Linked DNA regions of Saccharibacillus brassicae. Each later gene encodes a partner of the first gene's protein in a complex. Links are inferred from orthologs where the notes say so. Each region holds a gene or a part of one and is shown on either strand. Other genes may lie near its edges.

What was found.
Region 2: the proteins of dnaB (region 1) and dnaG are in contact, whole or in part, in a crystal structure (PDB 2R6A), measured with the Geobacillus stearothermophilus proteins. The link is inferred for Saccharibacillus brassicae from one-to-one orthologs. Residues at the interface, in WP_033016901.1 of Geobacillus stearothermophilus: Ser13, Glu15, Ala16, Gln18, Glu91, Leu92, Asp94, Ala95, Val96, Pro97, Thr98, Ala99, Ala100, Asn101, Tyr104, Tyr105, Ile108; in WP_049624496.1 of Geobacillus stearothermophilus: Lys456, Leu457, Leu458, Pro459, Ala460, Asn463, Ala464, Leu467, Leu535, Leu536, Ile537, Ala538, Gln544, Glu545, Asp548, Tyr549, His552.

Annotation. Positions count from the first base shown.
Region 1 is NZ_CP041217.1:2,512,450-2,520,421, forward strand. The notes cover bases 1,267-4,160. They hold dnaB (replicative DNA helicase), read right to left. Parts: upstream 3,451-4,160; coding sequence 2,083-3,450; downstream 1,267-2,082. Other genes in these bases: FFV09_RS10475 (DUF2512 family protein), read left to right, coding at 1,603-1,980; rplI (50S ribosomal protein L9), read right to left, coding at 3,452-3,895; FFV09_RS10490 (DHH family phosphoesterase), read right to left, coding at 3,892-4,160. Outside these bases: FFV09_RS10470 (SDR family oxidoreductase), read right to left, coding at 195-977; more of FFV09_RS10490, read right to left, coding at 4,161-5,883; FFV09_RS10495 (DUF2232 domain-containing protein), read right to left, coding at 5,896-6,822; FFV09_RS10500 (CBS domain-containing protein), read right to left, coding at 6,959-7,390; FFV09_RS10505 (D-alanyl-D-alanine carboxypeptidase family protein), read right to left, coding at 7,619-7,972. UniProt on the Escherichia coli protein: The main replicative DNA helicase, it participates in initiation and elongation during chromosome replication. Travels ahead of the DNA replisome, separating dsDNA into templates for DNA synthesis.
Region 2 is NZ_CP041217.1:740,153-745,570, forward strand. Bases 1-2,879 are described here. They hold dnaG (DNA primase), read right to left. Parts: upstream 2,491-2,879; coding sequence 511-2,490; downstream 1-510. Other genes in these bases: rpoD (RNA polymerase sigma factor RpoD), read right to left, coding at 1-466; FFV09_RS02950 (YaiI/YqxD family protein), read right to left, coding at 2,528-2,879. Also shown: more of FFV09_RS02950, read right to left, coding at 2,880-2,992; glyS (glycine--tRNA ligase subunit beta), read right to left, coding at 3,184-5,268; glyQ (glycine--tRNA ligase subunit alpha), read right to left, coding at 5,268-5,418. UniProt on the Escherichia coli protein: RNA polymerase that catalyzes the synthesis of short RNA molecules used as primers for DNA polymerase during DNA replication.

The sequences.
Region 1 (7,972 bases):
AGTGTACCAGCCCGTTTTTTCAAAGTCAAATAAATAACGAACGAATTAGAGAGGGAATGAATTTAATGTTCGGAAATGAGAATGGGGAAAAAGAACGTAAAAAAAGCGGAAGAGAAACTCTTCCGCTTGGGGCCGTGCGTATAAAGCCGGCTCTTATGGTCCCTCCCCACGAAGGATGCACAGGCGAGCTTAGCTTAGTATTTGTACGATTGGCCGCCGTCGATCGGGATCACCGCGGCGTTGATGTAATCGGCCTGGTTGGACAGCAGGAAGGCGACGAGGTAAGCGACTTCTTCCGGTTTGCCGTAACGTTTCATCGGGTTCGGCTGAATGAACTCTTCGCCGGCCGCTTCCCAGTCGTCGCCGCCGATTTGGCGCAGCGAGCCTTCGACCATCGGAGTCATGATCGCACCGGGCGCGATCGCTTTGATGCTGATGCCGTATTGGCCGTATTCGATGCCGGAGTTGCGGGTCAGGCCCACGACGCCGTGCTTGCTGGCCGCGTAGCCGGACTGGCTGCCGACTCCGCGGATACCGCCGACGGAAGCCGTGTTGACGATCGAACCGCTGCCCTGTTCCTTCATGATTTTCAGCACGTATTTCATGCCGTAGAAGACGCCGTCCAGATTGATGCTGACGACTTTGTGGAATTCGTCGATGCCGAAATCTTCGGTCAGGTCCTGCTTGCCTTCGATGCCGGCGTTGTTGAAGAATCCGTCGATCCGTCCGAACCGCTCCATCGTCTGGTCGACGTAGCTGCGCACTTCTTCTTCCTTGGCGACGTTCGCCGTCACGATCAGCAGTTCCGCCTGCGGCACGGCTGCGAGAACCTGCTGCTTCGTTTCTTCCAGGCCGTTCGGGTTGAGGTCGACCAGCACGAGCTTGGCGCCTTCTTTGGCGATTTGCAGCGCGGAAGACTGGCCGAGGCCCGAGCCTGCGCCGGTAATGATCACGACTTTATGTTCGAATCTGTTCATAAATAACACGTCCTCTCAGAAGTTGGGGTCCAACAAACACACTTATTAGCACTTACTAACTTTATTATAACACATATGATTTGAATTTGCATTATTGTCTTAGCAAGTTTATAGACCTTTAAATTTATCCTTCCAATTTCCAGAAAAGGGTTTTAATCCATGCGATCCGTTTAAAATAAAAATAACGAAAATCACTTGGTTGGGCATGGGCTTGTACGCAGATGCACGTTACCGGAGCCTTCGAGTCTTTTTTGCAGGAAAAATAAAGCGCCCGATAGGGATTCCGATCCACCAAAGGTCCACCAAAGGCAAAGCGCAGCGGGATTAACGTCCTCAGAGCAGTTATTTGCACGAAAAAAACGTCAAAAGCGTAAATAACGACGCAGATCCACTTATTTTGCGAAAAAAGAAGGATTTCGGTGCCAAACAGGAGGAATAACTGCTTCTACGACGCTATTTGCGCACAGCGTGGACAGGCAGACCGAAATAACGGTCCTCACGCCGCTATTCAAGCGGCAGGCGGACCCAACGACGAAGTTTGCGTACAGCCCCGCCGCCTACCTACAGTCCCCAGTCGTCCCGATCTTTCATCCGCATGAGAAAACAACGAAGAGAAGGTGAAGAAATGACTAAGATTGCTGTCAAAATGCTCGCCAACGCCGTCGTCGTCATCGGATTGACGATGTGGTTCTCCGAAGCGGACTTCGTCAGCGCCCTGATCGTGACCGTCATTCTCGGAGCGCTCGCTTACGTCCTCGGCGATATGCTGATTCTTCCGGCCGCGGGCAATACCGCCGCCACGCTGGGCGATGCCGCCCTGACCTACGTCGTCCTCTGGGCCGCGTCTTCCATGCTCGACTGGAACCTGTCGTACTTCGACATGTTCGTCGTGGCGCTGGTCGTCGGTATTTTCGAATTCTTTTTCCATATTTGGCTGCTGCAAGACGGGATTCCCGGGCGCAAAAATAATGAAGAGCATACGCGGTTTCGTACTCAGCGTTGAGCTTTACCACATAAAAGATAAAGCAAAATTTTCTTTTCGGGTTCGAAGTCCCCTTAAGTTTGACTAGAAAAAGGTCCGCCGGATTCTCCGGCGGACCTTTTTCTATCCCGCAAACGAGTCCGAGTGGGCTCGTTCGTAATTCACGAATTTATTGAAGTTTTTGAGAAACACGAGCTCGACAGTCCCGACGGGGCCGTTCCGCTGCTTGGCGATGATGATCTCGATGATGTTCTTTTTTTCCGTATCGGCATTGTAGTAATCGTCCCGGTACAAGAACGCGACGATATCGGCATCCTGCTCGATCGAGCCGGATTCCCGAAGGTCGGACATCATCGGGCGCTTGTCCTGACGCTGCTCGACGCCCCGGCTGAGCTGGGACAGCGCGATGACCGGAACTTCCAGTTCCCGCGCGATCTGCTTCAGCGTCCGGGAAATGTCGGAGACTTCCTGCTGCCGGTTCTCGCCCGATTTGCCGCGGCCCTGAATCAGCTGCAAATAATCGATGACGATCATGCCGAGGCCTTTTTCCTTTTTGAGCCGGCGGCATTTGGAACGGATATCGGCTACGGTGATCCCCGGCGTGTCGTCGATATAGATTTCGGCTTCGGACAGCGAAGCGATGCCCATCGTCAGCTTGGTCCAATCTTCGTCGCTTTTGAAATCGCCTGTCCGCATGACGCTTGCGTCGAGATTCGCTTCGGCGCAAATCATCCGCTGGACAAGCTGCGCCGCCGACATTTCCAGACTGAAAATAGCCACCGTCTCGCCCGCCCGCACCGACACGTTCTGCGCGACGTTCAGCGCGAACGCCGTTTTGCCGACGGAAGGACGGGCCGCGAGAATGATCAGGTCGTTGCGCTGGAAGCCGGCCGTCATGCCGTCCAGATCGACGAACCCCGACGGAATGCCGGTCGTACCGCCGCCGCCCTGGTTCTGATGCAGCATTTCGACGCGGTCGAACACTTCCATCAGCACGTCGCGAATCGCGACAAAACCGCCGCTTGAGCGGCGGTTGGAAATTTCGAGGATTTTGCGTTCCGCGTCGCTCAGCATCAGGCCGACGTCTTCGCCGCCGGTATATCCTTCGCTGACGATCTGCGTCGCGGTACGGATCAGTCTGCGCAGCATCGCTTTTTCTTCGATCATCTGCGCGTAATACTCGACGTTGGCCGCCGTCGGGACGGCGTGCGCCAGCTTGGACAAATAGCTAACGCCGCCGAGGTCTTCCAGCTGGCCCCTGTCTTTGAGCAGCGAGGTCAGCGTCACCAGATCGATCGGCTGACTCTCTTCCCCGAGTTGGACCATGGCCTCGAATATCATCTGGTGCGACTTGTCGTAGAAATCGTCGGCCGTGATTTTCTCCATGACTGTAATAAGTGCTTCGGCCTGGAGCAGTACCGCGCCAAGCACGGCCTGCTCCGCTTCCAGATTTTGTGGCGGAATCCGGTCGAAAAAGAGATCCTCGCTCATCTTATTCCTCCGAAACCTGAACCTTGAGCGTGGCTTTGACGTCCTTGTGCAGCTTGATCGGAATCTGGATCATGCCCAGCGTCCGGATCGGCTCGTCGAGCTCGATCTTGCGCTTGTCGACTTTGAAGCCCTGCTTGGACAGCGCTTCGCCGATCTGCTTGCTCGTGATGGCGCCGAACAGACGGCCGCCTTCGCCGGATTTGGCGTTGATCTGCACAGTAACGGCTTCCAGCTTTTTGCCGAGTTCGACCGCTTCCTGCTTTTCTTCTTCCTTGCGCTTTTCTTCGGCCGCATGCTGGTTCTCCAGCGTCTTGACGTTGCCCTGCGTAGCCGGCTTCGCCGTTCCGTTCTTGAACAGGAAGTTCTGTGCGTAACCTTCCGATACTTCCTTCACGTCGCCTTTTTTGCCTTGCCCTTTTACGTCTTTGAGAAAAATAACCTTCATTCGAATAGCCCCTCTTCCTTTTCAATATCTTCAAGCACGGCAAGCAGCTTTTTCTCCGCTTCCTGCGGGGAAATGTCGAGCTGCACCGCCGCGTTGGTCAAGTGCCCGCCGCCGCCGAGGCGTTCCATCACGACCTGAACGTTGATCTTGCCGAACGATCGGGCGCTGATGGCCGTCAGGCCGTCGGGACGGCTGCCGATGACGAACGACGCGTTCACGTCCGTCATGTTAAGCAGCGTATCGGCCGCCTGGGCGATCAGCAGCTGCGGAAACTGACGGCCTTCGTCCGTGACCGCAATCGCGACGCCGCCCATGACGACGCGGGCGTTTTTGATAATTTCAGCTTTCGAGATGTACTCGCCCAAATCCTCTTTCAGCATGCGCTGAACGAGAATGGTATCGGCTCCGCTGCGGCGCAGGAAACCTGCGGCTTCGAACGTGCGGGAACCGGTATGCAGCGTAAAATGTTTGGTATCCATCGTGATGCCGGCCAGCAGCGTAGTCGCTTCGAGCGGCGTCAGCGTCATGTTGTCGTGAATGTACTGCAGCAGTTCGGTCACCAGCTCGCTGGCGGAAGACGCGTACGGCTCCAGATAGACGATCACCGCTTCGTTGATAAATTCTTCGCTGCGGCGATGATGGTCGATCACGACGACCTGCTTCGCCCGCTGGACGAGCTTCGGTTCGATCGTCAGCGACTGCTTGTGCGTGTCGACGACGACGAGCAGCGTGCGCTCGGTCATGAGCGCAAGCGCCTCCTCCGGCGTGGCGAAGCGGTCTGCCAGCGTCAGGTCGGCGCGAATACGCTCCATCATCTTCGTGATGGACGGGTTATCCCCGTCCAGGACGATGCTCGCTTCCACTTCGAGCCGGTCGGCCGCTTTGAGCATGCCGATCGCGGCGCCGATCACGTCCATGTCCGGATTCTGGTGACCCATAATCAGGACCCGGTCGCTGCGCTTCATGAGGTCGCGCAGCGCGTGCGCGATAACGCGCGCCCGGACGCGGGTCCGTTTCTCGACGGCGTTGGACCGGCCGCCGTAGAACGACAGGCGCTGTCCGGCTTTGACCGCGGCCTGATCGCCGCCGCGGCCGAGCGCCATGTCGAGACTGGACTGCGCCAGCGCGCCGAGCTCGCTGATCTTCTCGCTGCCGCACGCAAGCCCGATGCTCAGCGTCATCGGCACTTTCAGGTCGCTCGTCGCTTCGCGCACTTCGTCGAGAATGACGAAGCGGCTGTGCTCCAGCTTCTCCAGCGACGCCTGGTTGAGCAGCATCATGTAGCGTTCGCTAGACAACCGGCGCAAATACACTTCGTACTGCCGCGCCCAGCCGTTGATCAGGCTGGTCGCGCGGGCGATCGTCAGCGTGCGCTGCTGATCGTCCATGCCCTGAAACGCTTCTTCGAGATTGTCCAGCACCAGAATGCCCAGCGCCAGACTTTCCTTCTCGTAACGCTCCCGCAGTTCGGCCATTTCGGTCATTTTCTGGAGGTAGACGAGACGTTCTTCCGGATAGACCCGCACGTCGTACGTGTCCGGTCCGACTTCGATCTCCGCCTGGACCAGCTGCAGCGGCTCTTTGGAACCGTCTTTTCGGTCGCGGGTCAACGCGGGCAGCCCCGGCAGCAGTTCCGACAGCGGAAGGCCGACGGCGGTCTCCAGATTGAACAGCTGCGAGAACTGGCGGTTATGCCATTCCACGGCCCGATCGGTATCGTACAGCAGCAGGCCGAACGGCAGACGGTGCGTAATCTCGCCCTCGATGCTGTTCACGCGGTAAGAGAGCGCGGACGTGTATTCGGCAAGTTCTTGCCTGAATTTCAGCTCGGCCCGCAGCATGACGAACACGACGACGAACACGAGGCACAGCGACAGCAGGCCGAGCGGCCAGTTGTAGACCGTGACGAAGATCGTCAGCGCAAGCAGCAGGAGAAGCGCCCAGACGGTCCGATAACCGTACCAGCGTTTCAGCAAAAAGTTTGGCATCGTTTCCTCACCCTATCGTCTAGGTCTCGTAATGAACTCGCGCAGCGGGAACGCCAAGTCGATGATTCCGATGATGCGCATCGGAGGGAAAACGACCGTAACGATTGCTAACAGAATGGAAATTACCCGATGCCACTTCTTGACGTGTCCGAGGAAGAACCAGAAGCCGATTGCCTGCACGATGAAGCAGAACTGGAGCAGCGGAAGCAGGTTGACGGCGGCGGTTCTCCAGAAACCGTCTCCCTGGTTGTACGTAATCAGATCCACGATCAGGACGATAAAATAGTAAAAGATGAGCGCGCGCGGAAGTTTCCATTCGTGCGCGGGCCGAAGTTTCGGCACAGCCGCGCCCATCGCAGCAAGCGTCGGGCGCACGATCGAATGGGTGACGACCGCCAGCACGAACGAACTGACCGTCATGCCGAGCGGAATCATCATGACGGTCTGGTCGGCCAGCGCGAAGATGAAGTCCGGGTCCCATTGGCCGCTCAATACCGGATTCATCTCGGCTACGGCCAACAGCGGATCGAACGTCTGATGCACGAAGTCGCTCACGTAATCCGACAGGTTGAAGCCGAGTACGAGCTTGGCGCCGGCCAGCAGAATCAGCAGCATGCCGAGCAGCGAGCCCATTCCGTAGATGATCGTCTGCAGCGCGGGCGCGCGCTTCTTGTACTGATGTCCCATCACGATGCCGGGCACGAGGAAATACGCGGCCAGAATCAGCGTGTAGGGAGCGAGCGAACCCGAGATAACGCCCAAAATTGCCAACACGGGCGCGACATGCAGCCAAAATACGTTGACACGCAAAGAGGCGTAGAGCACAGCCACCGGAACGACCATCACCAGCAGCGTGATCGCGGACAGCGGCGTTAACAGCGACAGCAGGACAAGCAGGTACAGGATCGCCCACATCGCCGAAGATAAACGCAATTTCAAGTAGATTCACCTCTTGTGCGGATACGAATACCGTTTCCCGAACGGGCGGCATGCGAAATTCCTTATGATCGAAAGTTTGACATTCATTATAGCATATTCGCGGCGCGCGCCGATACCGGGCTCCCGGGACGCGGCGTCAGCGGTTCTGCGCGGCACCGTTATGCTTGGCGACGAAGCTTGCGCAGTATTCGATGATCTGGCTGCGGCGGACGATGCCGATAAAGCGGCCGCGGTCGTCGACGACCGGCACGAAGTTCTGCGTTTTGGACAAATTGATCAGATCGGCCATGTCCGATTCGATCGAGACGGGCTTATTGTTCATGCGCAGCGGCACTTCCTTCAACGTAAAACGTGAAGCGTTCTCAAAAGTGATGCGGCCCTCGGAATGCTTCATATGCCAGAGGATATCTCCTTCGGTCACGGTACCGGCGTATTCGCCTTCCTTGTCGATAATCGGAATGGCGGTGTAGCGGTGATGTTCCATGCGTTCAATAACCTGACGAAGCGTCGCATCGATCGTGACGAACGCAACCTCATGCTTCGGCAGCAGGAAAAAAGCAATATTCATAACGGATTTCTCCTTCTCTATTGTTGAACTCGGCGGCAAATGAATATTCTCCTGTTCATCACCCCGAAAACGGCAGCCTTAATCGCGCCGGATTCCGGTTTGCCGGTCCGCCTTTCTATTATAGCGTAAAGTGGGTGCAGAAAGTAAAAATCAGCGGTTCCGGAAGCGGCCGCTGATGCAGGAATTTCGATTTGCGATTGGGGGTCTTCGCCGCGAAAGGGCCGCGGATTACACGAGTTTGAGCCAGGAAGCGGCCCGCTCCGCGAACGATCCGGAGCGCGCATAGCCGTAGTCGAGCAGACGGCCGGCGGCCTGGAAACTTTTCTCCCGGCTCTCCGCGCCCATAATGACCACGATCAACCGCTGGTCGCCCCGCTGCGCCGTGCCGGCCAGCGAATAACCGTCTTTGTCCGAACCGTAAGCCTTGAGTCCGTCCATGCCGCGGTAGGCATGCGGACCGGCGAAGTCCGGCAGCATCGCGTTGCGGTTCGTCAGGTAGATGCCGCGCGAGCGGATCTCCGTCTGCGTCACCGAGGACATCCGCAGCATCTCCGGATGCGACTGAATCAACTCCCGGCACAT
Region 2 (5,418 bases), 1.8 Mb from region 1 along the record:
AGCGTTTGGCGATGCTGACGACAAGCCGAAGATTAGCTTCCGCCAGTCGGCGCTTGGCTTCGTCGTCGCCTTCCATGATCCGCTTCGCCAACTGGACTTCGTCGTCGGCGGACAGCAGCGGAACGCGGCCGATTTCTTTGAGGTACATGCGCACCGGATCGTTGATCTTGATACCCGGAGGCAGCGCCAGGTCATCGTTGAATTCGAATTCCTCGCTGCCCTCCCGTTCGCGCGGCCGTGCCTGTTCTTCTTCCTCGTCCGTTTCGTCGCTCACTTCGATACCCTGGTCGCCGAGCTGCTCGTAAAACTCTTCGATCTGCTCGGGGTCCTGATCGAACGGCGACAGTTTCTCCGCAATCTCCTTGTAACTGAGATGGGATCTTTTTTTGCCGAGTTCGATCAATTGTTCTTTCACCTGTTCAAGGGTCTGTTCGCCTTCCAATTCCGTATGTTGCTCGTTCGCCATTCTAGACTCCCTCCTCCCCGGACTTCGAACCGGAAACTCGTTCGTTACTGACGCTCCAGGGCTATGATTTCACTTGCGATTTGAGCGGCGAGCAGGAAATCCCCGTCTTTTTCGGCACGGATCATCTCTTCGCGCTTGCTTTCGATGCCGCGCAGCCGGGGGAACTTGCGCACTTCCCGGATGCAGTCGTCGAGTACCTGCTCGTTCCACTCCCGCGGCCCTTCGATCATGACGATCGAGCTGACGGCTTTCTCCAGCTTCTCGTCCTGCAGCGACGAGATAAAGCGGCTGCTGTCGGGCTCGCGGTCCTGCGCGTAAAAAGCATACAGATAGGCGGCGATTGCCGCATATTCGGGTGTGTTGAACTCTTCGCCGAGGCGGGCCGCGACGTAATCGGCCGCCTGGCGGTCCTGCAGCATGAGGAACAGGAGACGGCGTTCGGCCGCCTGATGGCCCGGCAGCAGATTGCGGTCGGGACGCGACCTGCGCTGCTGCGGGAAAAAGTCTTCTTCGGCATTGGCGTAATTGCCGCCGCCGAAGCCGCTTTTTTTGCCGTAGCCTCCCTTGTTGCCGTAATCGCTTTTGTTGTTGTAATCGCTCCGCTTGCGTCCTTGGCCGCCGTACTGACCCTGCCCGCCGCCCCGGCCGCCCTGCTGGGGCCCGGAGTAGGCCGGTCCCGGATCTTCCTGACCCGGCGCCGGCCGGCTCTGTTCCTGGCGGATCAGGTTCGAATCCTGCTTCAGGCTGTCGAACGAGATGTCGACTTCCGAAGACAGGTCGCGCAGATACACTTCGCGTTCGGTCGGGGAATGCAGCGCCGCGATGATCGGCAGTGCCGCTTTGGCATAGTCGAGCCGGCCGCTTTCTTCGGCGAGCTTGTAGCCCCGCTTCAGATTGGACAACCGGAACTTCGTTGTCGACGCCGCGTCTTCCACGATCTGGCGTACGAAGCGTTCGCCGCCGTTCGACCGGATATAATCGTCCGGGTCGAGGCCGGGCGGCAGCATCGCCACCTTGACCTGCAAGCCGGCCTGCTCCAGAATTGGAATGCTTTTGAGCGCGGCGTTCTGGCCGGCATTGTCGCCGTCGTAACAGACGAGCACTTCGTCCGCCGTCGTCTTGATCATGGCGGCGTGCTGTTCGGTAAGCGACGTGCCCATCGTGGCGACGCCGTTCTGGACGCCGGCTTCCCACGCCGCGATGACGTCGCCGTAGCCTTCGAACAGGACGGCCTGCCGCTGCTTGCGGATCGCGCTGCGCGCTTGGTCGAAATTGTACAGCACCCGGCTTTTGTTGAACAACCGGCTTTCGGGCGAATTCAAGTATTTCGGCTGACCTTCGCCCAGAATCCGGCCGGCAAAGGCAATCGTTTTGCCGCTGCGGTTCGCGATAGGGAAAATGATCCGGCTGCGGAAGCGGTCGACGTAACCGTCGCCGCTCTGGCGGGCCGAGATCAATCCGCCTTTTTCCATCTCCGCCAGGTCGAACGACCGTTTGTCCAGAAACTGGACCAGCGTGTCCCAGCGGTCCGGCGCGAATCCGATCCGGAATTGTTCGATCAGCTTGTCGTTAATGCCGCGGCCGCGCAAATATTCCAGCGCGGGCAGCCCGTGCTCCGTGTTTTTCAACAGAAAATGATAAAATTTCTCGCTCCATTCGTAAGCTTGAAGGAGACGTCCGGTTTCTCGGTCTTGAGGCGACTCCGGCTTTCCGCTCGTATTCTGGAAAGGGATATGCGACTCTTCGGCCATAATCTTCACGGCTTCGGGGAAAGAAAGTCCTTCGATTTCCATCCTGAACTTGATGGCGTTGCCCCCCATGCCGCAGCCGTAGCAATAGAAGATTTGGCGATCCGGCGTCACCGTAAAAGAAGGGGTCTTTTCGGAATGGAACGGGCACAGGCCTTTCATGTACTTGCCCTGCTTGGTCAGATGAACGTGTCTGCCCACCGTCTCGACGATATCGTGCTGCGTGAGCACCGCATCGATCGTTTCCTCCGGAATATTTCCGTATTCCGTACTCATAGTAACCACCTTCTAATGAAAATAATATTCGCTATAATTAAGCCTTCTCCTGCAAATCATGTAAAAGTTTTAAACATTTTTCCGAAAAAGCGCTTCGGTCTTCCGACGTGAATTTTTTGGGACCTTTGGTTCTTCCGCCGCCGCGGCGAACTTTGGCGCTAATATGCCGGCGATCCAGCAAAAGTTCGATATTGTCCGCGTCGTACACGAGGCCGCGCTCCGACAGGGCGTAAGCCCGTTTGGCCAACACCAGCGCGGCCAGCCCGTAATCCTGCGTAATGACCAGATCGCCGGCGCGCAGATGATTGACGATATACAGATCCGCACTTTCCTTGCCGGGGTCCACCCGCACGACCCGCACGTTGTCGGATTCGCGCAGCACATGGTCGTACGAGGACACCATGACGACCGGCACGCCGGTCAATCTTGCGGCCTGCTTGATCTCTTCCTTGACCGGGCACGCATCGGCATCGACCAAAATCCGCAGTCCTTCCGCTTCCATCTTCTTCCCCCTTTTCGCGAAGGCGCGCCGCGGCCGCTTGAAGACCGCCGCCTGCCCCTATGCGAAAAACGGAATTCCCCCGCCAGAGCACACAATGCGCCGGCGCCGCTCTGGCGTGCCGGATCCTGCTTCTCTGTACGGGGAAGATTCCGTATCGATTCCTTATTCAGCTGCTTGCGCGGCCGCGCGTCTTACTGCCAGACCAACTTGCCGAAATCGGCGAAGCGCTTGAGATCCGCATCGATCGCGGCAAGCAGGGCCAGACGGTTGGCGCGTACCTTTTCGTCCTCTGCCATTACCATTACCCGGTCGAAGAACGTTGTAATCGGCTGCTTGAGCCCCGCCAGCGCGCCCAGTTCCGCTTCGGCGGCGCCGCGTTCGCCGTTTGCCCAGGACGCCCGCTGCTGCTGAAGCTCCTGCCACGCGCGGAACAATTCCTGCTCCGGTTCGCCTTCGAACAACTCCGGCTGCACGCTGCTGCCGTCCGATTTGGATGCCAGATTGCCGGTACGCGTGAACGACTCCACGGTGATCTTGAAATCGCCTTCGCCGGAGATACCGTTCATCAGCGCTTTGCCCCGGGCCACGACGGCCGGAACGTCGCCGAAGCCGGCCGCGATGACCGCGTCGACGACGTCGTAACGCAGCGTCTCCGACAGCAGTTTTTTGACGCGAAGCTCGAAGAAGTCGCGCAGGTCGCTGCGCACTTCATCCGCCGTCCGCTTCAGGTTGCCGGCCTGCTCATGCACCGAGATCGACACGTCGAACAGCTGGTCGAGCGTCAGGTCGAGCTTGTGGTCGAGCAGGATCTGCACGATGCCCGCCGCCTGGCGGCGCAGCGCATAAGGGTCCTGCGAACCGGTCGGAATGATGCCAATGCCGAAAAATCCGACGATGGCGTCCAGTTTGTCGGCCAGGCTGACCGCCGAGCCGACGATGGAAGCCGGCACGGATTCGCCGGCGAAACGCGGCTGGTAATGTTCGAACACGGCGCGCGCGACGGATTCTTTCTCGCGGGCTTTGCGCGCGTAGTCTTCGCCCATGACGCCCTGCAGTTCGGGGAACTCGTACACCATCTGGGTTACGAGGTCGAACTTGCAGATGTCGGCGGCGCGGCTGACGTCCTGCTTGTCTTCGCTGTCCAGGTTGAGCAGTTCCGCGATGCGGTCGGCCGTTTGGCGAATACGGCGCACTTTGTCGCCGGTGCTGCCGAGCTCTTCGTGGAACACGACGTTCTCAAGCTTCGACAGCGCGTCCGCGATCGGCAGCTTCTGGTCTTCTTCATAGAAGAACTTGGCGTCCGACAGACGGGCCCGCAGCACTTTCTCGTTGCCTTTGGCGATCACGTCGAGCGACTTGGCATCGCCGTTGCGCACGGTTACGAAGAACGGCAGCAGCTTGCCTTCGGCGTCCAGAACCGGGAAGTACCGCTGGTGTTCGCGCATCGACGTGATGAGCACGTCCTGCGGAATGTTCAGGAACGATTCCTCGAACGTACCGAACAAAGCGGTCGGCGTCTCGACGAGGAACACCACTTCTTCCAGCAGGTCGTCCTTGATCGCGATATTCCAGTTGCGTTCTTCGGCCAGGTCGCGAATCTGCTTAAGAATCAGCGCCTGCCGCTCTTCCACGTTCGCGATGACATGCTGCGCGCGCAGCGCTTCGACGTAATCCGAAGCCCGCTCGATCGAAGTCTCGCCGCCGAGGAACCGGTGTCCGCGCGTAACGCGGCCCGTGTGCACATCGGTAATGTCGAACGGCACGACTTCTTCGCCGAACAGCGCGACCATCCAGCGGATCGGACGGACGAATTTGAAATCGTACGTGCTCCAGCGCATGTTTTTCGGGAAACTCATCGACGAGATGAGGCTTTTGAGTCCTTCCGGCAGCAGCGCGGACGCTTCCTGTCCGTTCAGGCTTTTGGTCGCGTAGATATATTCCACGCCGGCCAGTTCCTTGAACGTGAAGTCGCTCGCTTCCACGCCCTGGCTGCGGGCAAAGCCCAGAGCGGCTTTGGTCCATTCGCCGTTTGCGTCCTGCGCGATTTTGCGGGAAGGGCCTTTGACTTCTTCGCTGACGTCTTCCTGCTTCTCCGCAACGCCGCGCGCCAATACGGCCAGGCGGCGCGGAGTCGCGTACGCTTCTACCGTATCGTAGCCCAGACGCGAAGCGTCCAGCCATTTTTCCGTTTTCTCGCGCAGCTGGTTCATCGCCGCGCGCAGGAAGCGGGCGGGTACTTCTTCAAGCCCGATTTCGAGCAGCAGATCTTTTGCCATTACGCTTCCCCTCCTTTCTTGATCAACGGGAAGCCGAGCTTCTCGCGCTCCTCCACGTAGGAAGCCGCCACTTTACGGGCCAGATTGCGCACTCTCGTAATGTAGCCGGTCCGTTCCGTCACGCTGATCGCGCCGCGGGCGTCGAGCAGG